Regions from separate parts of the Pseudoalteromonas sp. Of11M-6 genome, predicted to be linked through region 2. Evidence: predicted binding sites of a transcription regulator. Region 2 holds the regulator's gene; the other holds the start of a gene.

Region 1 (15,907 bases), on a different contig from region 2:
GCAATTCGGCGGTTAATGGTGCGCGCTCCGAGCGAGACAGCGAAACAGCGACGTTTTGGCCTTCAGCAAAGTCGTACACGCCACCAATAGACAAGCTTAGATTGGTCATTTCCAGGTCATAAGAAATAAACCCATTATCTAAGTTACCACCATGGTCGTGATCATGGTCGTGTTCACCTTCATGGTCATGATCTTCTTCGTACGCTTCCAGTTGATTGCCTTTGCTTGATAACTGGTAGTCTTCAATACGAGCACCTAACTCAAGAGTGAAGTCTCCAAAACGACGTTCTTCAAGGATATAAAGTGCGTGCGTTTTGGTATTGGTCGATGGCGTGAAAGCTTCTGCACCGTTTGCGGCGTAATCGCTGTCGGAGAAATGATAACCAACAGTGCCGTGCCACTCTCCTAAGCGGTGCTCTGCCGTTAAGCGTAACTCAGTTGTATCATTTTCAAATACAGTACCTATGTTTCCATCTTCAATTTCAGCGTGTTCGTAATCGGTGTAGCCGACACGTAGGCCAACAGATTCAAGCCAGTCACTGTGTACTGCATAATTTACAAGCCCTTGCCAACGGTCTTGTTTTACTCGAGCAAATACGGATTCTTCTTCGTGGTCATGCCCTTCCTCTTCATGCTCGTGATCATGGTCATGACCAATATGAGAGTGAGCAGGAATGCCATAGTCCGTATCAACACGGCCATAAGAGAAACCAACGGTCAGATGATCGCCAACGTAACTTGTACCTAAGTTAAATTGCTCAGAATCGATAAAGGTATTGTCGACGCGATTGGCGTACTCTGTTTTATGCTCTTCTGCTTCGTGGGCATGATCTTCGCCTTCATGTTCATGCTCGTGTTCTTCATGTTCGTCGTGTGGAAGCGCGAAATTAGGGGTTTCATAATCACCACCTTTACGCTTAACGCCATCGAAATGGAAGTTAAATCCGTCAAAGCCGGATTCTAATAATACCGCAAAGGTATTGGTATTTGAGTTGGTGTCATGGCTATAGTCGGCAGCGCCCTGAAGGCTATCGATCACGTCTGTCGGAATACGATTATCAACAACATTAACCACACCACCGATTGCACCTGAGCCGTAAAGTAGGGTTGCAGGACCTCTTAGCACTTCAATTTGCTGCGCAGCCAGCGAGTCATTAGTGTTGGCGTGATCTGGGCCAACGCGCGAGGCATCGCTACTGTCTAACCCGTTTTGCGTGATTTTAACCCGAGGACCATCTAAACCACGGATGATAGGGCTTGAACTCACCGGACCAAAGTAACTAGCATTGATCCCTGGTTGGCCTTTTAGTGTTTCACCCAGTGTTGGTTTGGCACGGTTTTTTAGCTCATCCCCACTTAATACACTGACCGGAGAGGTCATTTCCATACTATTTTTATGTAGGGCCGAAGAGTAAACAACAATGCTCTCTACAGATGTTGGTTTTAGTTCGACTCGAACAAATCCTTGGGCTTCATCTACATCTACACGTTTATCAAGATAATTAGGCTTAGTAACGTGTAATTGAGAATCAGCATCTATTTCAATGGTAAATTGGCCATTCTTATCTGATTTAACTGACTTGCTTTTGCCATGAAGATGGATGGTTACATTACTAAGTGGTTGATTGTTTGCGTCAACAACTTTACCTGTTAGTTGTGCAGCATAAGCTGGCGCTGCCCCGATTATTGAAATTAATGCGCTGGCGATAAGAGACTGCTTAAACATATTTTATTACCACGAGTTAGATTATGTATTGAACGAGTGAGCCTATTCGGCTAATAGAGTGATAATATAACACTACAAATTTGGAGGATCAATAACGTTATACTATAACTTAGTTATTGTTGAAATTAGAATTACAACTATAGTTAAGGAACAAGTCAAAGTGAGCACAACGTAATGAACAAGCCATTTGTCTTCAAGGCAAGGATTAAGGTTGCTGACTTATTTCACCATAGCCACCATGAAGAAGCATTTACCACCGCCATGTTGTCAAAAGAAAGTAGTGAGCACTTTGCTATGAAATTACTTGGGATATGCGCACTGTCTTTTGATAAGCCGGCAAAGTGGAGCAAGGCGGAGAAAAAACATTGGCCGGACGTATGGCTAGAAGACGACAACGACCAGGTTGAAGTCGCTTTGTTTATTGGTACCTTAGAGGTCGATGAGATACTCAAGTATGAAAAGCTTTATGCTAAGGTTGTAGTGTTGTGTGCTGACGGTGAGCAATGGTTTGAAGAGCGTCGAGCGCAATTACAGTTTATTGGATCTTTCTCTGTGTTTAGTATTCCCACGGACTTTGTGGTTGAATTGTGTGAAATGCTGACGCGAAGTTTACATTGGGACGTGATTTTTGAAAATGGGGCGATGAGTGTTACTGATAGTGAACACTACATTCGTACTCAAATTACCAAGCTGATTTAACGCACTAGTTAACCTAAACTCGGGATAACGGCTGCTAGAGAACAAGTTGTTATGTCGCGGATTTTGGTTATTTACGGCAACTCTATTTTAATATGGCTTGTGGGTCTGCTACAGCACAATAAAATTTCCCCATCTCTCACAAAAGCAAGTGGCTCGTTCGCGTACTGTGTTTGTCCTTCAATGAGCTTGGCGCGGCAAGCACCGCAAAAACCCTCGCGGCATTGATAGGGGACTTCAATATTTGCTGCTTCAAGGGTTTCGAGTATCGAAGACGAAGAAGCCACATATTCCAGTGGCTCCTCAATATTCTCAACCTGAATTAGGAAGGATGGCTTTTCAACCATTACAGGTCGAAATCGCCAAAGTCAGAGGCATCGACTTCAGAGTCGATTTGTCCAACAAGATATGAGCTGATCTCAGCTTCCTGTGGTGCAACCTGAACATTGTCAGAAACAAGCCAAGCGTTGATCCACGGAATAGGATTCGATTTGGTCTCAAATTGCGTTGGTAAACCAACCGCTGACATACGAATATTTGTGATGTACTCAACGTATTGACACAAAATATCTTTGTTTAGTCCAATCATTGAACCGTCTTTAAACAGATACTCAGCCCATTCTTTTTCTTGCTCAGCTGCTTCAACAAACATCTTAATCGCTTCGTCACGGCATTGTGCTGCCACGATAGACATTTCAGGGTCATCTTTGCCTTCTTGCATGATATTCAGCATGTGCTGTGTGCCAGACAAATGAAGCGCTTCATCACGAGCAATTAGCTTGATGATCTTTGCATTACCTTCCATAAGCTCTCGCTCAGCAAAAGCAAACGAGCAGGCAAAACTCACGTAGAAGCGAATAGCTTCTAAGATGTTTACTGACATGATGCAAAGGTACAGAAGCTTTTTCAGTTCAAACAAGTTTATGACGACCGTTGTGCCGTTAATTTCATGCTTGCCTTCACCGTATTGATTATAAAGGCTTACCTTTTCAATCAGTTCGTCATAATACTTGGTCACTGCATCCGCACGTTCAACAATTTTGTCATTGCCCACGATGTCATCAAAGATTAACTCAGGGTTTTGCGTTACATTACGAATAATGTGAGTATAAGAGCGACTGTGAATAGTTTCACTAAATGCCCAAGTTTCGATCCAAGTTTCAAGCTCAGGGATGGAGACGATCGGCAAAAGCGCAACGTTTGGAGAGCGACCTTGCACACTGTCTAGCAATGTTTGATATTTTAGGTTGCTCAAAAAGATATGTCTTTCGTGCTCAGGAAGTGCCTGAAAGTCCAATCTATCCTTACTTACGTCTACTTCTTCTGGACGCCAGAAAAACGATAATTGCTTTTCAATTAGCTTTTCGAAAATAGGGAACTTCTGTTGGTCGTAGCGAGATACATTAACAGTTTGTCCGAAAAACATCGGTTCTTTTAATTGGTCGTTATGATTTCTGCTAAACGTAGAATATGCCATAAATGTGTTACTCAATACCTAAAAAAGCGGGTGATGACCACCCGCATAAAAAGTTATATCTTACAAGCGCCGCCTTCACAACCATCGTCTTCTGCTTCTGGTTTCATCTCATCTTGAGCATCAGAAGCACCGTCGCGGGTGTTATGGTAATAAAGTGTTTTAACACCAAGTTTGTATGCGGTGAGTAAGTCTTTTAGCAATAGCTTCATAGGAACTTTACCTGCTTCAAACTTACTTGGATCATAATTGGTATTTGCAGAGATAGTTTGATCGATGAACTTCTGCATAATACCAACCAGCGCAAGGTAACCATCGTTAGATGGAATATCCCAAAGTAGTTCATAGTTGTTCTTGAGGCGATCGTACTCAGGTACAACTTGCTTCAAGATACCATCTTTACTTGCTTTAACACTGATATGACCACGAGGTGGTTCAATACCGTTTGTCGCGTTTGAAATTTGCGATGATGTTTCAGATGGCATCAAGGCTGACAACGTTGAGTTACGCATACCGTGTTCTTGGATACTTGCTCTTAACGCATCCCAGTCAAGGCGTAATGGCTCTTCACAGACTTTATCAAGGTCACGCTTATAGGTATCTATTGGCATGATACCTTGTGAGTAGGTCGTCTCGTTAAACTTAGGACAAGCGCCGCGTTCTTTTGCCAGTTCATTCGATGCTTTCATCAGATAGTATTGGATCGCTTCAAATGTTCTGTGTGTTAGGCCGTTAGCACTACCGTCTGAGTACTTAACACCATTCTTTGCAAGATAATAAGCAAAGTTAATCACACCGATACCCAGTGTACGGCGTCCCATCGTTGCATTGTACGCAGCAGGAACAGGATAGTCTTGATAGTCTAATAGGTTATCAAGTGCGCGAACCGCAAGCTCTGCTAACTCTTCTAGCTCATCTAAAGACTTGATAGCACCTAAGTTAAACGCTGAAAGCGTGCAAAGTGCAATTTCACCTTCAGGGTCATTTACATGGCTTAACGGCTTCGTTGGTAGTGCAATTTCAAGACATAGGTTTGACTGGCGGATCGGTGCAACCTTAGAGTCAAACGGGCTGTGTGTATTACAGTGGTCAACGTTTTGTAGATAAATACGACCGGTGCTCGCACGTTCTTGCGCAAACATTGAGAATAATTCAATCGCCTTAATGCGTTTCTTACGAATAGACTCATCTTGCTCGTACTTAACATACAGTTCTTCGAATTTATCTTGATCTTCAAAGAATGCGTCGTAAAGGCCTGGCACATCTGACGGACTAAATAGCGTAATATAGTCGTCTTTAATTAGGCGGCTATACATGGTTTTGTTGAACTGCACGCCATAATCTAAATGGCGTACGCGGTTCTCTTCAACACCACGGTTATTTTTCAGTACTAATAGGTTTTCAACTTCAAGATGCCAAAGCGGGTAGAATAGGGTCGCCGCGCCACCACGTACACCGCCTTGAGAACAGCTTTTAACAGCCGTTTGGAAGTGCTTATAAAACGGAATACATCCAGTGTGGTACGCTTCCCCATTTCTGATTGGGCTACCAAGTGCACGAATACGGCCTGCGTTAATACCAATACCGGCACGCTGACTGACGTATTTTACAATCGCAGAAGAAGTCGCGTTGATTGAATCTAGGCTATCAGCACATTCAATCAGTACGCATGAGCTAAACTGACGTGTCGGCGTACGAACACCAGCCATTATTGGCGTTGGTAATGAAATCTTGAATGTTGAAACCGCATCGTAGAATCGCTTAATGTAATCTAGACGCGTTTCTTTCGGGTAGTTTGCAAACAGGCTTGCAGCAACAAGAACATATAAGAACTGCGCACTTTCATAGATCTCACCCGTTACGCGATTTTGTACAAGGTACTTACCTTCCAACTGCTTAACGGCTGCATAGCTGAAGTTCATATCTCGGCTATGGTCGATGTAGCTGTTTAGCTCATCAAACTCTGCTTTTGTGTAGTCAGTGAGAAGGTGCTGATCATAGCGCTTGTCTTCAACCAGCTTTACCACATGGTCGTGTAAGTGCGGCGGCTCAAAACAGCCATAGGCTTTCTTACGCAAGTGGAAAATAGCCAAACGAGCGGCTAGATACTGATAATCTGGAGACTCTTTTGAGATCAGATCGGCTGCAGCTTTAATAATCGTTTCGTGGATATCACCAGTACGAATACCGTCATAAAACTGGATGTGTGACTTTAATTCAACCTGAGAAACTGAGACGTTATCTAGGCCTTCTGCCGCCCATGTAATGACACGATGGATCTTATCTAGATCTAACGGTTCTTTGCGACCGTTTCTTTTGCATACAGATAGCTGTTGGTTCATGTTATGTGCCTGTATTCCTTAGGAACGCGCTTTAGATATCGCACGAATATAAAATTGTTTAGCAAACCACCACTATATATGGTGCCCTAGTGGCTAGGGATCACAAGATAGTGGGGTTGACGTGAATTTGCAAGAGAACAACTCGGGCAGAATTGTGGATAAGTTTGGGATAATTTATTTATGTAAGTATCCACTAACCTATGACAATCCACTTATCTGCCCACAAAGAAAAATCAACAAAAAGATGATGCTTTTCAGCAAAAATAAAAAAAAATTCTAACTGATTTTTTTCTACACAAATTCGTATCTATTATAGCAAAAACACAATATATGGTGTTTTATTTTTTTATCGACACTAAATATGCGATAACGTGTCTAATGGGTTAGTAAGATAGAGATCCGCATGCCAAGACTTAGCTTCGGATTCAGATGGAATGAATCCCCACATTGCTGCTGCACTAATCATTTTTGCGGATTTTGCAGCAATAATGTCTCGCTCAGCATCGCCAACATAAATACACTGCTCTGGCGAAATCCCCAATTTTGACGCCACTAATAGCAAAGGTTCTGGATGAGGCTTGGCCACCGCCAGTGTATCTCCGCATACTACTGTCTCGATCTTTGCAAGTTCAGGGATCTGTTTTAGTAGCGGAAGTGTTAAAAACTCAGGTTTGTTCGTCATGATCCCAACCTGAATCTCTTTTTCTAAAAGTGCCGCTAATAACTCACCAATTTGCGCAAAGCATTGGGAATGTACTGATAAATTCGCCAGGTAGTAGTCGAGTACACCCTGCCGTAATATTTGAATGTCGTAGTGCTTTAATGACTCACCAAATCCTACTTGCAACATCGCTGCTACGCCGTTTGAAATCGCACTGCTATAAACCTGTTTGCCGACAGTAGGCATTTTATTAGCAGCTAAAACGTGGTTTAGTGCGGCTCCCAAGTCATCACTGGTATCCAGCAAGGTGCCGTCTAAATCAAATAGTACCGCCTGAATCATGCCAGCTTCTCAAAATGTAGAATGTAGTTAACTGAAACGTCTTTAGTTAAGGTAAATGTTTTGCCGATAGGGTTGTAGTTAATCCCTGTCGCCGCCCTAACTTTGAGGTCGTATTTTTCAGCCCAATCAATTAAGGTCGAAGGGCGAATAAATTTATCATGCTCATGCGTGCCTTCAGGAACCATTTTAAGCAGTTTTTCTGCGGCGACGATAGCCAGTAAATACGCTTTTGTAGTTTTGTTTAAGGTAGAAAAAAATACATGACCGCCGGGCTTAACTAGCTGTGCGACTGAACGAATAATGGATTCTGGGTCTGGTACGTGTTCTAGCATTTCCATGCAAGTTACTACATCGAACTCACCTTGGTGCATGGCTGCGAATTCTTCCGCTGGCACTTTTTGATAGTCTACGTTAACGCCGACCTCTAATGCGTGGAGCTTTGCGACGTTAAGCGGCTCTTGCCCCATATCGATACCGGTTGCATTTGCACCCAGCTTAGCCATGCTTTCTGTTAAAATCCCGCCACCACAACCGACATCCAATACTGTTTTTGCGAATAGGCCTTCACACTTATCGTTAATAAAGTCCAACCTCAACGGGTTAATGTCGTGTAATGGTTTAAATTCTCCCTCTCGGTCCCACCAGCGCTCTGCTATTTCTTCAAATTTAGCGATTTCATTAGGGTCTACATTTTGATGTTCGGTCATAAAAAACTTCCTCGTCGAATTGAGCGCATTATAAAGGGGATTAGATAAAAATAGCACCTGTAAAACGGTAAAAAGTGTGTTAGCATGCTTGACGAATTTTATAATAAACAAAGCCCCCGCTGATACTCTGAGGCAATTCGGCTATTTTTTGAAGTGCGTTTAATTGGCGCTTCAGCAGAAAAAGCAATTTGCTATTCAGATAGCATCTCAACACAAGTTGTAGTGTGACACAAAAGGGGTGGACACTGAAGGAAAGTGGAGTCAAATGTCTGATCTCGCCAATGAAATCCTGCCAGTCAATATCGAAGATGAATTAAAAAATTCATACCTAGATTATGCAATGAGTGTAATCGTAGGTCGTGCATTACCTGACGTACGTGACGGCCTAAAGCCTGTTCACCGTCGTGTATTGTTCGCGATGAATGAACTTAAAAATGACTGGAACAAACCTTATAAAAAGTCAGCTCGTGTAGTTGGTGACGTAATCGGTAAATATCACCCGCATGGTGATAGCGCGGTTTACGATACTATTGTACGTATGGCTCAGCCTTTCTCTCTACGCTATATGCTCGTAGATGGACAAGGTAACTTTGGTTCTGTCGATGGTGACTCTGCAGCTGCGATGCGTTATACCGAAGTACGTATGGCGAAAGTCGCTCACGAGTTACTTGCTGACCTTGAAAAAGAAACCGTTGATTATGTACCAAACTACGATGGTACAGAGCAAATTCCAGATGTGTTACCAACTAAAGTGCCTAACTTATTGGTGAATGGTTCATCTGGTATTGCGGTTGGTATGGCGACCAATATTCCACCTCACAACTTAACTGAGGTGATCAATGGCTGTTTGGCTGTGATCCAGAATCCAGACATCACCATTGAAGAGTTAATCGACTATATTCCGGGTCCTGATTTCCCGACTGCCGCCATCATTAGCGGTAAAAACGGCATCGAACAAGCCTATAAAACAGGCCGTGGTAAGATCTATATCCGCGCGAAAGCTGAAATCGAAGTCGATGAGAAAACAAACAAAGAAACCATCATCGTTCATGAAATTCCTTACCAAGTTAACAAAGCAAGACTAATCGAAAAAATTGCTGAACTTGTTAAAGACAAAAAGGTTGAAGGGATCAGTGCACTACGCGACGAGTCGGACAAAGACGGTATGCGTATTGTTATTGAAATCAAACGTGGTGAAGTCGGTGAGGTTGTACTAAACAACCTATATGCTCAAACACAACTACAAACTGTGTTTGGCATCAATATGGTTGCACTAGACAACAACCAGCCTAAGTGTTTCAACCTGAAAGAAATGCTTGATGCGTTTATTATTCACCGTCGTGAAGTTGTAACGCGTCGTACTGTATTTGACCTGCGTAAGGCAAGAGACCGAGCGCACACGCTTGAAGGCCTCGCAATTGCGCTAGCTAACATTGACCCAATCATTGAGCTTATTCGTAAGTCACCAACACCAGCGGAAGCGAAAGCGGCGCTAACTGCGCGAGCTTGGGATCTTGGTAACGTTAAATCAATGCTTGAGCGCACTGGCGAAGAAAATGTTGCGCGTCCAGATTGGTTAGCGGAAGAATTAGGGATCCGTGATGGTCAGTACTATTTGTCTGAGCAACAAGCCCAAGCAATCCTAGACTTAAGACTACACAAATTAACAGGTCTTGAGCACGAGAAAATTCTAGCAGAATACAAAGAACTACTCGATCTTATCGCTGAGCTACTGTACATCCTTTCTACTCCAGAGCGTTTGATGGAAGTGATCCGCGATGAGTTAGTTGAAATCAAAGAAACGTATGGTGATGAGCGTCGCACAGAGATCACCGCTGCTGCGCACGATATCAGTTTAGAAGATTTGATCAACGAAGAAGACGTTGTAGTGACGCTTTCTCACGAAGGCTATGTGAAGTATCAACCTCTTAGCGATTACGAAGCTCAGCGTCGTGGTGGTAAAGGGCGATCTGCAACTAAGATGAAAGATGAAGACTTTATCGAACGTCTACTCGTTGCAAATACTCACGATACAATTCTTTGTTTCTCCACTTCTGGCCGCTTGTATTGGTTGAAAGTTTACCAGCTGCCGCTTGCATCACGTGCTGCGCGCGGAAAGCCAATTGTTAACTTGTTACCACTCGAAGCTGATGAGCGTATTACGACAATTTTACCGGTTCGTGAATACGAAGAAGATAAGTTTATCGTCATGGCGACGGCAAGTGGTATCGTTAAGAAAACACCGCTGACTGCATACAGCCGTCAGCGTGCAAGTGGCATTATTGCTATCAACTTGAACGAAGGCGATAGCCTGATCGGTGCTAACATCACCACAGGTGAAAATGACATCATGCTATTTACTGAGCATGGTAAAGTTGTACGCTTTAACGAGAAGCAGCGAGATTCTGAAACAGGTGAAGTGAAGCGTGATCCTGAAACTGGCGAAGAAATGTTGGCTTTACGTCCGATGGGCCGTACAGCAACAGGTGTTCGTGGTATCAAGATGCCAGATGACGTGAAAGTGGTATCACTAATCGTACCACAAGGCGATGGTGCAATCTTGACCGTAACTGAAAATGGTTATGGTAAGCGTACACCGCTTGAAGAGTACCCAGCGAAGAGCCGTGCAACACAAGGTGTTGTGTCAATCAAAGTAACTGAAAGAAATGGTTCTGTGGTTGGTGCGGTTCAAGTTGATGACAACGATGAAATCATGCTGATTTCAAACCGTGGTACGCTAGTTAGAACGCGTGTAAACGAAGTTTCTACGGTAGGCCGTAACACCCAAGGTGTTATTCTGATCCGTACGATGGAAGAAGAAAAGGTAGTTGGTCTTCAACGCATCGAAGAAATTGAAGTGGAAGCGTTGCCTGAAGGTGATGTTGCAGAGTTTGAAGGTGAAGCAACACCGGCTGCGGAACCTGACGCAGAGGAATAAAAAACCCTATCCAAAAAAAAAGCGACTTCGGTCGCTTTTTTTCTTTCTGTCAATTTTTTCAATCTGTTCCTCTATGACAAGAGCCTGAAGCCTGATAAATTAAGGCTACCAACAATCCGACGTTTTAGTCGGGCAGCCCACTGTTCATCCAAAAAGTCATGAGAATAACGCTATTCTTTGGATGATCTAGATTATTTGGAATGAGGAAAAATATGACGGTTTATAATTTTTGCGCGGGTCCTGCGATGTTACCTGTTGAAGTTATGAAAAAAGCGCAAAAAGAATTTTTAGATTGGCAAAATTTAGGCGTGTCGGTGATGGAAGTTAGCCATCGTTCAGCGCCTTACTTGGAGATGGCGAAGCAGTGTGAAGCCAGCTTACGTCGTTTGATGAACATCTCTGATGAATTTGAAGTCCTGTTTATGCATGGTGGTGGCCGAGGCCACTTTGCAGCTGTACCGCTAAATCTACATGTTGATGGTGTACCTGGCGTATATATCGAGAACGGGATCTGGTCTACCGGTGCGACGAAAGAAGGTGAAAAATTCACGCAAACGCATGCGATTAATATTCGTACTGACGAAAATGGTCAATTCGATATTTTACCTGTCTCTGAGTGGAAGCTACCAGAAAACGCTTCATATATTCACTATTGTCCAAACGAAACCATCGATGGTATTGAAATATTTGACGTTCCAAAGCATGCAACCGCACCAATTGTAGCGGACATGTCTTCCAATATTTTATCTCGTGAAATTAACGTCGATGACTTTGATTTGATCTATGCTGGTGCGCAAAAAAATATCGGTCCTTCGGGTCTCAGTATCGCCATTGTACGTAAGACGTTATTGAAGCGTGAAGGGCTGCCAAGACCTGCTATCCTTGATTACGCCATTGAGGCTGATCAGCAAAGCATGTACAACACACCACCGACATTTGCATGGTATCTTGCGTTTGAGGTATTCAAGTATCTTGAAAGCATTGGTGGTGTTAAAGCTATGGAAGCGCACAATCAAGAAAAAGCAGCCATTTTATACGATTACATCGATGGCTCTAACTTCTATTCAAACAAAGTTGCAAAACATTGTCGCTCATTGATGAACGTACCATTTTGGTTAAATGATGACAGCCTAAATGCTAAATTCTTGGCAGAGGCAGAACAAAACGGTTTAATTGCACTTGAAGGCCACCGTTTTGTTGGCGGTATGCGAGCTAGTATATACAACGCCATGCCAATTGAAGGGATCAAAGCGTTAGTTGCATTTATGGATAAATTCGCACGGGAGAACAGTTGATGGAACAATTGACCCTCAAGCCTATTACTAAAGTCAGTGGCAGTGTGACGCTACCTGGCTCTAAAAGCTTATCAAATCGTATTTTGTTGCTTGCAGCATTGTGCGAAGGCACGACAAAAGTGACGAACTTATTGGATAGCGATGACATCCGCCATATGTTAGGTGCGCTATCCCAGTTAGGCGTTGAAGTAACGTTAGAAGACGATAATACGGTGGCACTGGTCAAAGGAAATGGTGGCAACTTTCACACCCCCGTTGAGCCGCTATTTTTAGGCAATGCTGGTACAGCATATCGCCCATTAACAGCAGTGCTTGCAGCTATACCCGGTGATTATGAACTGATTGGTGAGCCACGAATGGAAGAGCGCCCAATTGGCCATCTTGTCGATGCCATGCAAACGCTTGGTGCCGATATTCAATATCTCAAAAACAAAGACTACCCGCCGTTAAAAGTTGCAGGTAAGCAACTTGCTGGTGGTGAAGTTGAGATTGACGGCAGTATCTCAAGCCAATTCTTAACTGCATTATTGATGGCGGCACCGCTTTTTAGTGGCGATACGAATATTGCGATTAAAGGTGAACTGGTTTCAAAGCCTTATATTGATATTACTATTGGCGTGATGGCGCACTTTGGGGTTCATGTCGAAAACCACGATTACCAACATTTTGTGGTAAAAGCAGGCCAGCAGTATCAATCTCCTGGAACACTTATGGTCGAAGGGGATGCCTCGTCAGCTTCTTATTTCATTGCTGCAGCCGCAATTGCAGGTGGTGAAATTGAGATCAAGGGAGTGGGTAAACAAAGTGTGCAAGGTGATATTGGCTTTGCCAAAGTGATGGAACAAGTCGGTGCAAACATTGATTGGCATGATGAGCGTATCGTTGTCCGAAAAGGTGAGTTAAATGGTGTGGATATTGATGCCAATGCTATCCCTGATGCGGCGATGACGCTTGCAACCGTAGCGCTATTTGCAAAAGGTAAAACGGCAATTCGTAATATTTACAATTGGCGTGTGAAAGAAACCGACAGGCTAGCTGCCATGGCGGCTGAGCTAAAAAAAGTAGGCGCAGAAGTGGTAGAAGGGCACGACTTTATCGAAGTTAAGCCACCGGCTAATTTTAATTTCACGGATGTAGACACATATAATGACCATCGTATTGCGATGTGTTTCTCGATGGTTGCTGTGGGTGGTCAAGCTATCACGATTAACGACCCTAAATGTACGGCAAAAACTTTCCCAACCTATTTTTCAGTGTTAGAAAGCATTAGTCAGTATTAATTTCATCCAAGGTGTTGAAGATCTTCAACACCTTAAAATCTTCTATAAAATAGTCAATCTTAACAAAGTCAAATACACGGGTGTTTGACTGAATTTCTTTCAATTAAAGCCAGTTCGCACCTGGCGTATAGCATTTTGCGTTGCACTAATAATTTGAGATATAACAAAAAATGACAGGTAAATAAGGATATATTCAGCAAATTGACGTATACTATGCGCCGTCAAATTCAGGTGAGCATTTTTAGGAGGTCTAAATGCAGGCAGCTATGCCAGTTATCACCGTAGACGGCCCAAGTGGTTCAGGCAAAGGAACTGTTTGTCGCTTGTTAGCTGAAACATTAAATTGGGAAGTGTTGGATAGCGGTGCGATTTATCGCGTGCTTTCGTTAGCGGCATTACACCACCAAATTGCAACTGATAACGAAGAGGGTTTAGTCCCACTCGCTGCCAATTTGGATGTACAGTTTTCTATCGATAAAGAAACTAAAAAAAGCAAAATTGTACTTGAAGGTGAAGATGTTACTAACACCATTCGCAATGAAGAAGTCGGCGCAGCTGCGTCAAAAATTGCGGCGCTACCTCGAGTAAGAGAAGCATTATTACGACGTCAGCGCGCTTTTAGAACTGAAGTTGGCTTAATTGCAGATGGACGCGATATGGGAACGGTGGTGTTCCCTGATGCTGAACTTAAAATTTATTTGACTGCAAGTGCAGAAGAGCGTGCTCGCAGGCGATTTGTTGAGTTGAATGAGAAAGGCCATGATGTTACACTAAGTGGTCTGTTAGAAGACATTAAAGCTCGCGATGATCGCGATATGAATCGCAAGGTTGCCCCATTAGTTCCTGCTAGCGATGCGGTAGTTGTTGATACAACTGAGCATAATGCTGAGCAAGTGTTCAAACAGGTTATGTCTTTTATTCAAGACGCCATTGTGGCCGGTAAACTTCCAAAAAGCTGTTTACCTAAGTAATTTATAATGACACAGGCAGGAAGCTAGTGTTTATTTAATAACCCCATGCAGCATGGTTGCTAATTGGTAATTTAACTTTATAGAGACGTATTTAGTATGTCAGAAAATTTTGCGCAGTTATTTGAAGAAAGCCTACAGGGTTTTGAAGTTGAGCAAGGCTCAATCGTTAAAGGTACAGTAATCGCTATTGAGAACAATGTTGTTCTTGTTGATGCTGGCCTTAAGTCTGAAAGTGCAATCCCTGCAGAGCAATTCAAAAATGCTGCTGGTGAACTAGAAGTTGCAGTAGGCGACGAAGTAGACGTTGCACTAGATGCAATCGAAGACGGTTTCGGTGAGACTATCCTTTCTCGTGAAAAAGCTAAGCGTCACGAAGCTTGGATCCGTCTTGAGAAAGCTTGTGAAGAGCAAGAGACTGTTACTGGTGTTATCAACGGTAAAGTTAAAGGCGGTTTCACAGTTGAAGTTGATTCAATCCGTGCATTCCTACCTGGTTCACTTGTTGATGTACGTCCAGTTCGCGACACAGCTCACCTTGAAGGTAAAGAGTTAGAGTTCAAAGTAATCAAGCTAGACCAGAAGCGCAACAACGTTGTTGTTTCACGTCGTGCTGTTATCGAGTCTGAGAACTCACAAGAGCGTGAAGAGCTGCTTCAAAACCTTGTTGAAGGCCAAGAAGTTAAGGGTATCGTTAAGAACCTTACTGACTACGGTGCATTCGTAGACTTAGGTGGTGTTGACGGTCTTCTACACATCACTGACATGGCTTGGAAGCGTGTTAAGCACCCTTCAGAGATCGTGAACGTAGGTGACGAAATCAACGTTAAAGTACTTAAGTTCGACAAAGAGAAGACTCGTGTTTCTCTAGGTCTTAAGCAACTTGGCGAAGATCCATGGGCTGCTATCGCTGGTCGTTACCCAGAAGGTGCTAAGCTTACTGGTCGTGTAACTAACCTAACTGACTACGGCTGTTTCGTTGAAATCGAAGAAGGCGTTGAAGGTCTAGTACACGTTTCAGAAATGGATTGGACTAACAAGAACATCCACCCTTCAAAAGTAGTTTCACTAGGTGATACTGTTGAAGTTATGGTTCTTGAAATCGACGAAGAGCGTCGTCGTATTTCTCTAGGTCTTAAGCAGTGTAAAGCTAACCCTTGGCAAGAATTTGCTCGTCTTAACAACAAAGGCGACCAAGTTTCTGGTAAGATCAAGTCTATCACTGACTTCGGTATCTTTATCGGTCTTGACGGCGGTATCGATGGTCTTGTACACCTATCTGACATCTCTTGGAACACTCCAGGTGAAGAAGCTGTACGTGAGTACAAGAAAGGTGACGAAATCACAGCTATCGTTCTACAAGTTGACCCAGAGCGTGAGCGTATCTCTCTAGGCGTTAAGCAAATCGACGCTGATCCATTCACTAACTACCTAGACGCCAACAAAAAAGGTGCTATTGTTAAAGGTAAAGTGACTGA
Region 2 (15,907 bases):
CCAACCCCGAGTACGTTCCATACCGACGTGTTAGGAAAAGGAATGAAGAATACTGCTGGGATCGCGACTACCAAAAAACGCAAGCCTGAGAATAAAATAGGAGGTAACTCTGCTAGGCCAAATTTAATGACCGAAAAGTTAAGCCCCCAAATTATCACTACTATTAAAGCCAATGAAATGCTTTTTACATTCACGCGAGTCAAACTCCGTTTAATTGTACGAGTTACCGTTTTCGGGTATCGGACTACTGGCGTAAATTGTCTTCGATGCCTGAAATTCAGGTTAGCAAAGCGTTACTGCCAAAGCCGAATTGCTATCATGCCATTGAAGAGTAAATAAAGCGCGACAAATACGTTGGTTAGTGCAAATAAACTCGCGAGTCAGTAACTATACGCTCGTACTTGAGTGCGTGCAATCTGCTTGCTATTGGCGCAAAGTGACCTTGTGAAGATAGCGTATTGAGCTGGATAAAGAAAAATTGATAGCCATATCCGCTATCAATTTTTCGTACCCAAAGCTCAACAGACTATAGATGGTAAAATTAAGACTCTAGGCCTTCGTCGTCACCAAGACCTTTGGTTAGATCTTCTAACAACTCTTTGATTTCTTCCGATACCAAAATAAAGTCAGCATCAAGTTTAACGGCTAGATCTTCTTTTGGGATATCTGCATTTTGGTCTTTAAGTGCTTCTGCATAGCTTAAACGTTTTAATGTGCCATCGTTTTGTAAAACGAATTTCACGCGCTCACGCCAATCTAACGCGAGTTTAGTCACACGTTTACCGTTTTCTAGGTGCGTTTTGATTTCGTCTGATGAAAGGTCATGTTGTTTTAACTTGACTTGAGCGCCGTTGTCGTCTGGCTCTTGCAACTCTGCGTCGGTGCCTATTGCAAAGCCTTCAGGTGCACTAAACTCGGTGAGCCAGTGTGTTAGCTGTAAGTCTAAATCATAGTTTGCAAACGCAGGTACAACAGGAAGCGTGCCCAGAGACTTACGCAGTAATGCAAGTAGTTCTTCCGCTTTATTGAAGCTGGCACTATTTACAATCACCCAACCTGATTTTTGGTCGATAAAAGCAAATTGCAGGCTCGATTTTTTGAACGCTTGAGGCAATAAAGTGGCTAGGATATTTTCTTTAATATCGTCTTTTTCTTTTTTCTTTACCGGACGATTTTCTTGTTGCTCTATTAGTTCAATTTTTTCGGCGACCATTTCATTGACTACGGCTGCAGGAAGCACCTTTTCTTCACGCTTAGCACAAACTAAGATACTGTCTTGAGAAAAATGTGAAAGCATTTGGCCATGTTTGCCAAAAGCTTTTGTCCAGCCAAAAGTGGTCATGTCTTGGCTACCACAAGGACGAAAAATATCCTGCTCGAGTGCTTTTTCGAAATCTTCTTGTGCGTAAGTTACATCTTGTTTGAATTTGTAGCAGATTAAGTTACTGAACCACATAGAAATATGCCCGTCTGGAATAAAATTGCGGTCATCATAGCAAAAAGGTCACAGCTTGTATTCCACTAGATGATGTTTGGTGGTGGGGGAGATATCTTGCGCCAATACGCCACTTTGCAGTATGGCGTATTGGACGGTTGTTGTGCTCTAAACTTGGTTAGCTAAACATCGCCATTGGTTTTTGTAAGTCTTTTGGGAAACTGATGTAGTAGGTGAGGCCTTTGCCTTCTTCACTATTTACTTCGATATCCCCATTCAAGGTTTGTTTTACGAGGTTTAAGGTAATATGGGTACCGAGCCCACTGCCACCTTGATCGCGTTTGGTCGTAAAGAAGGGGTCAAACAACCGGTCTAGTTGGGCTTTACTTACGCCCTTGCCGTTGTCTTTGTAGACGATATTTACCATACCATTGTCTTCTTTAATCTTAATATCTATTTGTCCTTGGTCTTGATTTTCAAAACCGTGGATCAAAGAGTTCATGATCAGATTAGTGAATATTTGGCTAATTGCCCCAGCTGGTAAATTTAGCGTCATGTCTTCAGGGCACTCAATATTCACTTGATGATGAGTTTTCTTCAATTTTGGATGTAATGAGCGGATCACTTCACCAAGGTATTGCTTCAGGTTAATGGTACGAACCGCCTCACTGGCCTGATCGACTGCAATTTGTTTAAAGCTTGCGACAAGCTCAGATGCGCGGTCTAAATTGGTTGTAAGTAGGCTAGCACTTTGCTTTGCTTCGCTAATGAATTCTTCTAACGCTTTTGGTGATAAGGTTTTTCCGTTGTAAGCCGCCTCAAGCTGATCTAAACGCTCCTGTAAGAACGACGTCGCAGTCACGCCAATACCAACGGGGGTATTAATATCGTGCGTAATACCGGCAACGAGACCACCAAGTGCCGCCATTTTTTCAGAGCCGACTAAGCGCTCTTGTGCCATGTTCAGCTCATCTACGTATTTCTCAAGTTCTTTTTGTTTCGTTAATAGTTCTTCTTCTGTTTGTTTTCTTAAATCAATCTCTTCTGTGAGCGTTAACTTCTGCTTTTCTAATTCATATTTTTGTTGCTGAAGATCCATCATCGCTTGGCTCAGGTTTGAGGTCTTACGTGCGACTTCTTGTTCCAGCTGAATGTTATGTTGATCAAGTTTTTCATTGCTGATCAAAAGCTCTTTTTGAGTTTGATCGAGCTTTTTACGATATTCAGAGACCTTATCAATTAGCTTATTGAATGCCTCTTCCATGATCTTTAGTTCATTACGCTCTTTTGCGCCGATATCTATTTTATGGCCATCAACGTTGTCGACCTCAAAGTCTTCAATTTGTTCGGTGAGATCGCTTAATGGTTCGGTAAGTAGCTTTCTGAAGGCAATTAAAAATAGAATAATCAAGAATGTTGTCTTGATCATCGCATTACCTATCAAAAAGTAGATAGAGATCATGATGCGACTAAAGACCACCTCTCGGCTAGAAAATAATGTTACGTCGCCGACTTGCGTTGCGCGTCCCGAGAATTCAAAAATCAATGGAAACGTATAACCAAACAAACCGGATGGCGTATCTTCGATTATTGCTTCTTCTTGAACAAGCTGTTGGCTATACAGCTCGTGAATATCTAGTGAGCGGCCAAGCTGTGAAATAATTTCGCCGCTGTCATCTCGTACAATAATTCCTTCGATCATGGGGATCGCAAGTAGCCCCTCAGCCGTAGTAACGGTCTGCTTCGTATTGAGTTCCCATATGGCACGGGTCAAACTGCGGCTAAAGGTTTTTTGCAGCATAGTAAGTTCATTGCGAATATAGTCTTTAGTATTGACGTATTCGGCAACGATTTGACCACATGTGACGACAAAGGTTAGAAGGAAGTAAACCGACAGCACATTGGTGAGCAATTTTTTTGAGAGGCTTTTTTGCAGCATGAATTAAGCTGAGCTCCTACGGTAAGTTCATCGCCTTTGTATAATCTGTTTTTAAAGTTAGCCAATAAATGGTTAAAAATAAATAATTATCTTCATTAATTATGCTTTTTAGCGCCTTACCTAGGAAAGTTTAATGTGTTATAAGATAGCGATATCCAGTGACCGTTTTATTAACGATAGTACAAGACTGACCACTTTATGAGTTATTCCGTCTTAGTTTGCGATGATTCGGCTGTCGCCCGTAAACAAGTCATTAAAAACTTACAAAGCAAATTAGACCTGACCTTGCACCAAGCACAGAATGGCCAGCAGGCGATTGATTTACTGAAAACCCAGCAAATAGATTTATTGTGCCTGGATTTAACCATGCCAATACTTGATGGGATTGCTGTGTTAGAGGCAATAAAAGCACACCGAATTGAATGTTTCGTGGTGGTTATTTCGGCAGATGTTCAGACCAAGATGAAAGAAAGAGTAGCAAATTTGGGGGCGTTAGGGTTTTTAGAAAAACCGGTTAAAGCAGAGCAGTTATTAGGATTACTGCACCAGTTTGGTATCCGATAACTTATCTATGCAAATTACAAATGTAACTATTAAAAATTTGCATAATCTATTTTGCTCTTTCGTATTGACAGCGCGGCTAAACTTCAGGCACTCTAAAATTATGAAAACGAATATTATCACTACGACCATTATTACAACCACCATCCTAACGGGATAGTGGCATAGGTCAGTGCGAGTTTGAAAAAGGCCTGTGTTCACTAAGAACACAGGCCTTTTTTGTTTTTGGAATGAGGAAAAATGATGCGAGTACTAAAGTTTGGAGGGTCTTCCCTCAAAGATTTTGCCTGTTTACAAAGAGTCAGCGAGCTAGTTAAAGGCCATGGCCAACAACAAGCGCTTATCGTGCTGTCGGCTCCCGGTGGCATGACAGATCAGCTCGTTGAGCTTGCTGATCTGGCTGGACGAGGAGAAGCGTTTGACTCCCTGTGGCAGTCATTTACTTCCCGCAGCCAAGGCTTATACGATGAAGTACAAGCGGTGTACGGTGGTGTTGTAGGCTGGCCTGACTTTGAATTACTTAAGGATAAATTAGATGGGGCCAAGTTACTGGGACATTGCCCAGATCAAGCAAGAGCCTATGTTATTAGTTTTGGCGAACGCATTAGCGTTGCGCTGATGGACACTATGCTGCAATCAGACTCCGTGGCGCTTAGTGCTGACGCTTGTGTAAAAACGCAGGGCGGGTATCTCGATGCTGAAGTTGACCTTAAGCTAAGTAAAGTATGTTTTGCAGAGTTAGTGCGTGCCCAAGCGTCGCGTTTTTATATCATGGCAGGATTTACGGGAAGCAATGAAGCGGGCGAGCTGACAACGCTTGGTCGCAATGGGTCTGACTACTCTGCAGCTGTCGCAGCTGCGTGTCTTGAAGCTGAAATCTGCCAAATCTGGACTGACGTTGATGGCGTTTACAGTGCAGATCCTCGTCTGATAAAGAAAGCGACGAAGGTCGACGTGCTATCTTATAAAGAAGCCATGGAGCTATCTTATTTTGGCGCCAAAGTGCTGCACCCAAAAACCATTTTACCTTGCGCCAAAGCAGATGTGCCTTGTGAAATTAAAAATACGCATGACCCAGAAGTGCCGGGTTCTCTGATTTGTGCTCAAGGCGGTGGCGAGGCTCCAGTAAAAGCGCTTTCGAGTCTTGATAAACTGGCTATGTTGACCGTGGCAGGACCTGGAATGAAAGGCAAGGTTGGCATGGCTGCTCGGGTCTTTTCTGCACTGGCAGCAGATAACGTATCCATCGTACTTATTACGCAATCTTCTTGTGAATTCAGCATCAGTTTCTGTGTCCATGAGCAAGACTTAACACTTGCGCTGGTTGCGCTTGAACAGGCATTTGAGCTTGAAACGCAAGCAGGATTAATCGACCCAATTGAAGTGCAACGTAACCTTGCTATCGTTACTTTGGTTGGCGACAACATGAAAGCGCACAAAGGTCTTGCGGCCAAATTCTTTGCGTCACTTGCACAGGCTCAGGTGAATATTGTTGCCATCGCGCAGGACTCAACGGAGAGTTCTATTTCGGCGGTGGTTGACGGTGAACTTTGCCAAGATGCAGTAAAAGTGTGCCACGAAAACTTCTTCACGCACGTGCCATCCATCGATGTATTCTTGATTGGCTGCGGTCTAGTGGGTCAAGAATTAATGAAGCAGTTTCATAAGCAGCAAGCATGGCTTGAAAAACGCAATATCCGTTTGAACCTCTATGGCATTGCAAACTCAAGTAAGTGTTACTTAGACCCTGAAGGCGTTCCGTTTGATAACTGGGAATTGGCGCTTGAGAAAGCGGAGTCGGGCTTTGATTTACAACAGGTTAGCCAGTTTGTTAGACAAAATCATTTAATTAACCCTGTGATTGTCGATTGTAGTGCGGCTCAGTTTGTTGCCGATGGCTATTTAGACTTTCTTAACGCGGGCTTTCATGTCGTTGCGGCTAATAAAAAAGCCAATACTGGCAGCTATGAGTATTATCAGTCACTGCAGCAGGCTGCACTAGCTAAACGCCGTCACTTTCTATACGAAACCAACGTTGGCGCCGGACTCCCTGTATTAGACAACCTTAAATTGCTGTTTGGCGCAGGAGATGAATTGCTTTCATTCAGTGGTATTTTGTCTGGCTCGCTATCGTATATTTTTGGCGTATTGTCGGATGGTTTATCGCTATCGGAAGCGACAGAGAAAGCCAAACAAAGCGGTTTTACAGAGCCAGATCCGCGCGATGACTTATCTGGTACGGATGTCGCACGTAAGCTGCTTATCATTGCCCGTGAATCGGGACTGCCGTTGGAACTCAGTGATATTGAAGTTGAATCAGTATTACCTGAAGGGTTTGCTGAGGGCGCCAGTGTTGATGAATTTATGGCGCAATTACCGCAATTAGATGATGCTTTCGCAGCGCGTATTGCGGCGGCCAAAGCACAAGGCCAAGTGCTACGCTATGTCGGTTCAATTGTTGACGGTAAATGCCGCGTTGGCATTGAAGCGGTAGATAAAGAGCACGCTTTGTACGATATTCGTGACGGTGAAAACGCACTGGCTATTTTGAGCCAATATTATCAACCAAAGCCTTTTGTGATCAGAGGTTATGGCGCGGGCGCAGAGGTAACCTCTGCAGGCGTATTTGCTGATATCCTAAAAACGCTGTCGAGGTAGGAGCTATGAAAACATTTTATGCACCAGCGTCAATGGGGAATTTTTGTGTTGGCTTTGATGCCCTTGGCGCCGCACTCCAGCCTATTGATGGCAGTTTACTGGGTGATCAGGTCAGCGTTGAAGCCGCAGAGCGTGATACGTTCAACTGTATTGGCCCATATGCTGAAAAGCTCTCCGCTGATCCTAAAGACAATTTAGCGTTTCAGTGTTTACAGCACTTCAAACAGCATGTGGCACCCAACATGCCGGCGGTTGCCATGACCTTGTATAAAGGCCTTCCTGTTGGTTCAGGTCTAGGCTCTAGCGCTTGCTCTGTGGTTGCCGCTTTTGCTGCACTCAATGATTTTGCCAATACGCAATTAAGCCAAGAGGCGCTTATTGAATTAATGGCCGACTTTGAAGCTAAGGTCAGTGGTGGTCGTCACTACGACAACATCACGCCCTGCTACCTTGGTGGGCTACAACTGACAGCAGACTGCATTCCAAGTAAAGCAATCAGCGTTGCGCATGATGAAAGCTGGTTTTATGTTATTGCATATCCTGGCTTTGCCTTGAATACAGCGAAAGCAAGGCAAGCACTACCACAGCAGTTTTCTTTGCATGATACGGTGGAGTTTGCCCAGCGACTGTCGGGCTTTTGTTTATTGATGCAGTCAGGTCAATTTGACAAAGCACTGTCGATGATGAAAGACAGCATTGCCGAAGAAGCGAGAGCGCCACTCATTGCTGGCTTTAACGAAGCAAAAGACGCGCTACCAGCCCTAGGTGCCGAGCTGGTAAGTATTTCAGGGGCAGGGCCCACGCTATTTGCTATTTGTAAGTCTGAGCAACAGGCAAATGCAGTGCAGCAATGGTTGCAACAAAATTACATTAATGAAGCGGGTTTTAGCCATATTTGCCGATTAGATGCGCTTGGCACAAGAGAATTAAAGGATCAAAAGTAATGAAATTAGTGAATTTAAAAGACGAACAGCAGGTTGTTTCATTTGTTGAAGCGGTAAAAATTGGTTTAGGTCGTAACCAAGGAGTTTTTTTTCCTCCTACATTTGAGCGTATTGCAGATGTTGATGCACTACTTGAATTACCTTTTGCAGAGCGCAGTGCCAAGGTATTACATCACCTTATTGGTGATGAACTACCACAAGATACCCTCGATGCGATGGTAAAGCGCGCCTTTAATTTCCCTGCTAAATTAGTCGAAGTTGCTAAAAATCAGCATTGTTTAGAGCTTTTTCATGGGCCAACATTGGCGTTTAAAGACTTTGGCGGCCGCTTTATGGCGGAATGCATTAGTATGTTTAATCAAGGTGAGCGCGTGACTATCCTCACCGCAACAAGTGGTGACACGGGCGCCGCCGTTGCCCATGCATTTTACGAAAAAGAAAATGTCGATGTGGTGATCCTTTATCCTCATGGCAAAATTTCGCTTGCCCAACAAAAGCTGTTTACAACACTTGGGAAAAACATTCATTGTTATGCTGTAGATGGTAGCTTTGATGACTGCCAAGCGATGGTAAAGTCTGCATTCCTTGATGACGAAGTAAAGCAAAAGCTTGGTCTTAATTCGGCAAACTCCATCAACATCAGTCGTTTAGTGGCGCAAGTGTGTTATTACTTTGAAGCGCTAGCGCAATTACCTAAATCGCAGCGTGATAAAGTACATGTTTCAGTGCCAAGTGGTAACTTCGGCAACGTCTGTGCAGCAATGATTGCGGCGGCGATTGGATTACCTATTGCTAAGTTAAGTGCCACGACAAACCAAAATGATACTGTGCCCCGTTACATTGCCTCGGGTGAGTGGCAACCAAACGACACTTTAGAGTCACTCTCTAATGCGATGGACGTGAGTAAACCTAATAACTGGCCTCGTGTTGAAATCATGCTAGAAAGAGGAGATTTTAACAAACATGACTTTTATTCACGTTCGGTGACGGAAGCGCGAACTCAGACAGTAATGCAAGAATTACATGATAAAGGTTACTTGGCTGAGCCGCACACTGCGATAGCCTACGAGGGATTAGCACTGGACTCTCAAGCGGATGAAACCGGAATTTTCCTTGCCACTGCGCATCCTGCGAAGTTTAAGGAATCTGTAGAAGGTGTTTTAAATCAGCAGCTTGATATGCCGAAACCGTTGGCCGATGCATTGCAAAAACCATGTTTGGCAGAGCCGCTTAATGCAGATTATGATGCTTTGAAGGCAGCAATGTTAGCAAAACTCAACTAAATCAGAGAGCCTATCTGAGTGGGTAGAACGGCCACTCAGATAAGGTCAATTTCAAGACTATATTAGCTTTTCAAATACAACTTAGGTTGTCTTATTTAAAATATTAATGTTTAAATAAAAAAATATCATCGCGATAGGGGTGTGAAATAAATTCAATCCCTGCTTAAATATGCCCATGCTGATTTCATAGGCAAACTCGTTATCTTGTGATGCTAGATTGTCTTTAAAAATACCCTTACGTTTACCTAGGAGAAACCATGTTAGAACGTAACATGAATATTGCAGATTTTGACCCAGAACTATTTGCAGCGATTGAAGCAGAAACTTCACGTCAAGAAGAGCACATCGAGCTTATCGCTTCTGAGAACTACTGTAGCCCACGTGTACTTGAAGCGCAGGGTTCTCAGCTAACAAACAAGTATGCTGAAGGTTACCCAGGTAAGCGTTACTATGGCGGTTGTGAGCACGTTGACGTGGTTGAGCAGCTCGCGATTGACCGTGCCAATGCGCTATTTGGTTCGACTTACGCAAACGTTCAGCCTCACGCTGGCTCACAAGCAAATGCGGCGGTATTCCAAGCGCTACTTCAGCCACATGACACTGTGCTAGGTATGAGCCTTGCTCACGGTGGTCACTTAACGCACGGTTCACACGTAAACTTCTCTGGTAAAACGTACAATGCTATCCAGTACGGTCTAAACGAAGAAACTGGTGAAATCGATTACGCGCAAGTTGAAGCGTTAGCACTTGAGCACAAGCCAAAAATGATCATCGGTGGTTTCTCTGCGTACTCAGGTATCGTTGACTGGGCTAAGTTCCGCGAAATCGCTGATAAAGTAGGCGCTTACCTACTTGTTGATATGGCGCACGTTGCAGGTCTTGTTGCCGCTGGTATATACCCAAGCCCAGTGCCTCATGCACACGTTGTAACAACAACAACGCACAAAACGCTAGCGGGTCCTCGTGGTGGTCTTATCATCTCTGCTTGTGATGATGAAGAAATCTATAAAAAGCTAAACTCTGCCGTATTCCCTGGTGGTCAAGGTGGTCCTCTATGTCACGTTATCGCTGCGAAAGCGGTTGCGTTCAAAGAAGCACTACAGCCAGAGTTCAAGTCATACCAAGAGCAAGTGGTTAAAAATGCACAAGCTATGGTTGCGGTACTTCAGGAGCGTGGTTATAAAGTGGTTTCTGGCAAAACTGAAAACCACCTGTTCCTACTTGATCTGATTGATAAAGACATCACAGGTAAAGATGCGGATGCAGCGCTTGGCCGTGCAAACATCACAGTAAACAAAAACTCTGTACCAAACGATCCACGTTCACCGTTCGTTACTTCTGGTCTTCGTATCGGTTCTCCTGCGATCACTCGTCGTGGCTTCAAAGAAGTTGAGTCGAAAGAGCTTGCTGGCTGGATCTGTGACGTACTAGACAACATCAATGATGAGTCTGTACAGGCACAAGTGAAAGAAAAAGTAAAAGCAATTTGCGCTAAATTACCTGTTTACGCATAATTTCGCTCACAAAAAAGCAGTTTTTTGTTATGATTAAGGCCGCATTCAAGCGGCCTTTTTTGTTTTTGAGTCAACGAGAGCGTCTATGCATTGTCCATTCTGTACAGCCAAAGATACCAAAGTGATAGATTCACGTTTGGTTGCTTCCGGCCACCAAGTCCGTCGCCGTCGTGAGTGTATTTTATGCCACGAACGTTTTACTACCTTCGAGGGCGCAGAGCTCTTAATGCCGCGCGTGATAAAGCAAGATGGTACTAGAGAGCCTTTCAATGAAGATAAGTTACTCAATGGCATGCACCGAGCGCTGGAAAAGCGTCCCGTCAGCACAGAACAAATAGAAGAAGTAGTACATCAGATTAAATCTCAAATTCGTGGTACTGGCGAACGTGAAGTACCAAGCGACATGATTGGCGAATGTATTATGGAAGCCCTTAAAAAGCTCGATAAAGTGGCTTATGTGCGATTTGCTTCAGTATATCGCTCTTTCGAAGATATTCGTGAGTTTGGTGAGGAAATTGCGAGGTTGGGGGATTGAGCCAGTTCACAGCGCAAGATCATGATTACATGAGCCGCGCCATCACGCTTGCAAAGCGCGGTAAATACACCACAACACCCAATCCAAACGTCGGCTGTGTGATCGTAAAAGACGGTGAAATAGTCGGCGAAGGCGCACACTTAAAAGCAGGTGAAGGCCATGCTGAAGTACATGCGCTTAAGCAAGCTGGAGCTAAAGCCGCTGGTGCAACTGCCTATGTAACGCTTGAGCCATGTAGTCACTATGGCAGAACGCCGCCGTGTGCTAAAGGTCTGATTGACGCAGGCGTCAGCAGAGTGGTTGCTGCCATGGTTGATCCCAACCCACAAGTTGCAGGGCGTGGATTGGCAATGTTAGAGGCCGCGGGAATTGCAACGGCTTTTGGTTTGCTAGAGCCACAAGCAAGGGCACTGAATACCGGATTCTTGAAGCGAATGGAGTATGGGTTGCCATTCGTGACTTGTAAGCTTGCCGCTTCTGTTGATGGTAAAACCGCATTAAACAATGGCCAGAGCAAGTGGATTACCTCAGCCGCAGCGCGCTTAGACGTACAGCGCCACCGCGCGCAGAGCTGTGTGGTCTTGACCGGAGCCGATACGGTTATGGTAGACAACGCCAGACTCAATGTTCGTGAAGAATTTTTGCAAGACACCGATTATCCTCAATCTGAGCTACGCCAACCGATACGTGCGATTATTGACTCACAAAATCGTCTGACACCAGATCTTGCGCTATTTACAACTGCATCTCCAGTGATTATTTTTCGCCGTACTATTGATAATTCAGTGCAATGGCCTCATTTCGTAGAGCAAATTGTCGTGCCTGAAATCAACGGTAAGCTCGACCTAAAAGCCGTTCTCAACAAGTTGGCTGAAAAGCACTGTAATTATGTTTGGCTAGAGGCCGGTGCCACCCTTGCGGGGGTAATGCATGAACAAGGGCTAATCGATGAATATATCATCTATTTGGCACCGAAAATAATTGGCGCTGGAAAAGGGCTGTTTAACACCTCACCACTGAGTGCGATGTCGCAAATACCTGAGTTAGTGTTTGGCGACGTTTGCCAAGTGGGGCCTGATCTCAAACTTATCGCGACTAAAGAGAAGTAAAATGTTTACAGGTATTATCGAAGCAACAGGAACATTAACTCAATTGCAGCTCAAGGGCGGCGATTTAATTGTTCGTGTGACCACGACATCTCTTGATATGAGCGATGTAAACTTGGGTGATAGTATTGCCACTAACGGGGTTTGCCTGACTGTAACTGAGAAGTTTCATGATGGCTTCAAAGCCGATGTTTCTAACGAAACCTTAAGTTTGACGCGTTTTGCCGAGTACCAACAAGGCCAAAAGGTAAATCTTGAAAAGGCACTGCAGCCGATTTCACGTCTAGGCGGTCATTTGGTGTCAGGTCATGTGGATGGTATTGCTGAAGTGGTTGAGATAACCGCTAATGCCAGAGCGACTGACTATTGGTTAGCTGCGCCGTCATCGCTAATGAAGTATATTCCGTATAAAGGTTCGGTTGCCATTGATGGTATCAGTTTGACGGTCAATGCCGTGGAACAAAATCGCTTTAAATTGACCATAGTGCCACACACGGCGCAAGAAACGACGATTGCAGGTTTTCAAGTCGGGTCAAAATTAAACCTAGAGGTTGACCAAATCGCCCGCTACCTCGAAAGACTAATTCAGGGTGAGCCAAGCGCTGCCAGCGAGTCCACTCTCACAACCAGTCTATTGGCGAAAGCTGGCTTTATAAAGTAGCCATAGACAAAGTAAAAATGGGAAAACTATGAGTTTAAATAGTGCTGAGGAAATCATCGCGGACATTAAAGCCGGTAAAATGGTTATTTTGATGGACGATGAAGACCGAGAAAATGAAGGTGATCTGATCATTGCAGCAGAGCACATTACACCAGATGCAATTAATTTCATGGCAACATATGGTCGCGGGTTAATCTGTTTGACCATGACACAGGAGCGCTGTGAGCAGCTGAACTTGCCACTAATGGTGAAAACCAATGGCGCTCAGTTCTCTACCAACTTTACTTTGTCTATTGAAGCTGCGAAAGGCGTAACGACAGGTATTTCAGCGGCAGATCGCGCCCGTACAGTACAAGCTGCAGTTGCCAAAGGTGCAGTACCTGAAGATATTGTACAACCAGGTCATATCTTCCCAATCATGGCGCAACCAGGCGGCGTTTTAACGCGTGCAGGCCATACTGAAGCCGGATGTGATTTAGCGCGTTTGGCGGGACTGGAGCCTGCATCTGTGATTGTTGAAATTCTCAATCCAGACGGCACTATGGCACGTCGCCCACAACTAGAAGTATTCGCAAAAGAACACGATATTAAAATCGGCACCATTGCTGATTTAATTGAGTATCGTAACTTAAACGAAACCACTATCGAAAAAGTAGCAGAGTGTAAACTGCCTACTGAGTTTGGTGAGTTTAATCTAGTGACGTACAAAGACACCATTGATAATCAACTGCATTATGCGATGGTAAAGGGCGAGATCAAATCGGAAGAAGCCAATTTAGTACGTGTGCATTTGCAAAGCACGTTTAACGATATTCTTCATTCAGATCGCAGCGCGGATAGAAGCTGGACACTGCAAAGTGCCATGAAGCACATCGCCGACAACGAAGGCGTATTAGTCATTCTTGGTAAGCAAGAACGCAGCGAAGAGATGGAAGCGCTGGTTAAGGCATTTGCTGCGGAAGATGCGGGTGAACAGGTGAACTACCGTAAATTCCAAGGTACTTCGCGTACCGTAGGTGTGGGGTCGCAAATTTTGGCTGATTTAGGCATTCAGAAAATGCGCCTAATGAGTCTACCTAAAAAATATCATGCACTGTCTGGTTTCCACTTAGAAGTGGTTGAATACGTCGAACCAAAATAATTCCAAAATGCCAAATTGATCGCAATCGCCTATATTCAGATAGTAGGCGATTGCCACATTACTGTGCTATCATGCGCCTCAATTTGGCAATTGCTCATACAGATTAGGAACATCTAATGAAAGTAATCGAAGGTAATAAATACGCTCCTGGCAAAAAATTTGCCATTGTCATTTCACGTTTTAACGATTTTATCGGTAGCAGCTTACTTGAAGGCGCTGTAGATGAATTAAAACGTACCGGTGGTGTTAGCGATGAAGACATCACGGTTGTATATGTACCGGGAGCGGTTGAACTACCACTAGCAGCAAAACGCGTTGCGATGAAAAAAGAGCACGACGCGATTATTGCGCTAGGTGTGATTATTCGTGGTGGTACACCACACTTCGATTTAGTTGCTAACGAGTCTAACAAAGGCTTAGCTAGCGTTTCATTAGATTATGATATCCCTGTCGCTTTTGGTGTACTTACTACTGAAAGCATTGAGCAAGCTATCGAGCGCGCGGGCACTAAAATGGGCAACAAAGGGGGAGAAGCCGCCCTTGGAGCTCTAGAAATGGTGAACGTGCTAGAGCAAATTTAAGAGGAATCTCAGTGAAACCAGCAGCTAGACGCAAAGCACGTGTACTTGCTTTACAAGCTATTTATTCTTGGCAGCTAAGTGGTAACCCAATTGCCGATATCGAACAGCAAATGCTGATCGAAAACGACGTAACGAAAGTCGATGTAGAATACTTCAAAGACTTAGCGCGTGGTGTTGTTGTTAACCAAAAGCAGCTAGACGAAGCAATTCGTCCGCATTTAGCTCGTCCACTCGAAGAATTGGATATGGTTGAGCTTGCCGTGTTACGTGTTAGTGCTTATGAGCTTAAATTCCGTGAAGATGTGCCATACAAAGTGGCTATCAACGAAGGTATTGAGTTAGCGAAAATGTTTGGCGCTGAAGAGAGCCACAAATTCGTTAACGGTGTACTAGACAAAGCGGTTAAGTTTATTCGCAAATAAGCTTTACTATAGGAATAGCCGGCCTTGGCCGGCTTTTTTGTGTATGAAAGAATTTGAGCTAATCAATCACTACTTTAAAGGCCGTGGCATTACTCGCCGAGATGTAGAGCTTGGGATCGGTGATGACTGCGCCTTGGTTTCAGTTCCTGCTGGCAATCAACTTGCGGTAACTACGGATACGCTAGTTGCGGGTGTGCACTTTTTTGAAGATATTCCACCTCGGGCACTAGGCCATCGGGTTATCGCTGTGAATCTTAGCGACTTAGCTGCTATGGGTGCAGAACCTACTTGGGTGTCACTTGGTTTAACGCTACCTAACGCTGACTTGGAGTGGTTAGAAGCCTTCACTGAGGGCATGCATGAAATTGCTGAGTATTATAACGTACAAGTAATAGGTGGCGATACAACGCAAGGTCCATTGACTATCACTGTATGTGCAAAAGGTATTGTACCAACTGGTAAAGCACTCAAGCGCTCAGGAGCACGGGTGGGTGATTGGATTTATGTAACAGGTCCACTTGGTGACGCAGGGCTTGCTATTGAAGCGCGAAAGCAGGGCTGGACACTTGAGCCAAAACATTACAAAGCGGCGCTTGAAAAGTTTCACTACCCAGCACCAAGGGTTGCTGCGGGCCAAGTTCTTAGGGGTCTTGCTACCTCTGCAATTGATATCTCAGACGGTCTACTCGCGGATCTTAAGCATATTTTACGTAGCTCGTTAGTTGGCGCTAAGATAAACGCCGATAAAGTTCCTCAATCTGATGCGCTGCGCTCAAGTCTTGATGAAGATGCACGCATGCGGCTCGCGCTCGGTTTTGGCGATGACTACGAGTTACTCTTCACGGTCAATGATAATAACAAAAATGCCGTGGAAACCAGATTGAAGCAATATGGTGTTGAGCCAGTTTGTATTGGCCAAATTACGGCTAATAATGGCGAAATTCAATTGCTCAAAAAAGGTCAACCTTACCAGCTCTCAGGGTTTGGTTTTGAGCATTTTAGCTAGGAGTTGGTTTGGCTAAGCAGTATGTATTTAATTTAAAGAAGCCGCATCAATTCTTTGCACTCGGGTTTGGTCTTGGTTTAGCGAAAAAAGCACCTGGTACTTTTGGCACCTTCGCCGCATT

What was found. Region 2 encodes NrdR, which represses ribonucleotide reductase genes. Its sites were predicted from a motif close to AAACACNANATNTNGTGTTT; they were not measured.
Region 1: the regulator NrdR is predicted to act here: its motif matches at 6,306-6,325, upstream of nrdA (class 1a ribonucleoside-diphosphate reductase subunit alpha).

The regions. Positions count from the first base shown of each region.
Region 1 is NZ_JAKRFW010000015.1:4,825-20,731, forward strand. Features, by position in the region: gene MHN32_RS09975 (TonB-dependent receptor) at 1-1,726, opposite strand, end outside; gene MHN32_RS09980 (YaeQ family protein) at 1,901-2,425, shown strand; gene yfaE (class I ribonucleotide reductase maintenance protein YfaE) at 2,497-2,769, opposite strand; gene nrdB (class Ia ribonucleoside-diphosphate reductase subunit beta) at 2,769-3,899, opposite strand; gene nrdA (class 1a ribonucleoside-diphosphate reductase subunit alpha) at 3,953-6,238, opposite strand; gene MHN32_RS10000 (HAD-IA family hydrolase) at 6,594-7,241, opposite strand; gene ubiG (bifunctional 2-polyprenyl-6-hydroxyphenol methylase/3-demethylubiquinol 3-O-methyltransferase UbiG) at 7,238-7,948, opposite strand; gene gyrA (DNA gyrase subunit A) at 8,214-10,886, shown strand; gene serC (3-phosphoserine/phosphohydroxythreonine transaminase) at 11,099-12,181, shown strand; gene aroA (3-phosphoshikimate 1-carboxyvinyltransferase) at 12,181-13,461, shown strand; gene cmk ((d)CMP kinase) at 13,716-14,432, shown strand; gene rpsA (30S ribosomal protein S1) at 14,529-15,907, shown strand, end outside.
Region 2 is NZ_JAKRFW010000008.1:181,894-197,800, forward strand. Features, by position in the region: gene MHN32_RS06255 (EamA family transporter) at 1-173, opposite strand, end outside; gene rdgC (recombination-associated protein RdgC) at 542-1,456, opposite strand; gene MHN32_RS06265 (HAMP domain-containing sensor histidine kinase) at 1,614-3,374, opposite strand; gene MHN32_RS06270 (response regulator) at 3,573-3,938, shown strand; gene thrA (bifunctional aspartate kinase/homoserine dehydrogenase I) at 4,179-6,593, shown strand; gene thrB (homoserine kinase) at 6,599-7,537, shown strand; gene thrC (threonine synthase) at 7,537-8,820, shown strand; gene glyA (serine hydroxymethyltransferase) at 9,078-10,334, shown strand; gene nrdR (transcriptional regulator NrdR) at 10,420-10,869, shown strand; gene ribD (bifunctional diaminohydroxyphosphoribosylaminopyrimidine deaminase/5-amino-6-(5-phosphoribosylamino)uracil reductase RibD) at 10,866-11,978, shown strand; gene MHN32_RS06305 (riboflavin synthase) at 11,980-12,636, shown strand; gene ribBA (bifunctional 3,4-dihydroxy-2-butanone-4-phosphate synthase/GTP cyclohydrolase II) at 12,665-13,777, shown strand; gene ribE (6,7-dimethyl-8-ribityllumazine synthase) at 13,894-14,358, shown strand; gene nusB (transcription antitermination factor NusB) at 14,370-14,780, shown strand; gene thiL (thiamine-phosphate kinase) at 14,824-15,786, shown strand; gene MHN32_RS06330 (phosphatidylglycerophosphatase A) at 15,795-15,907, shown strand, end outside.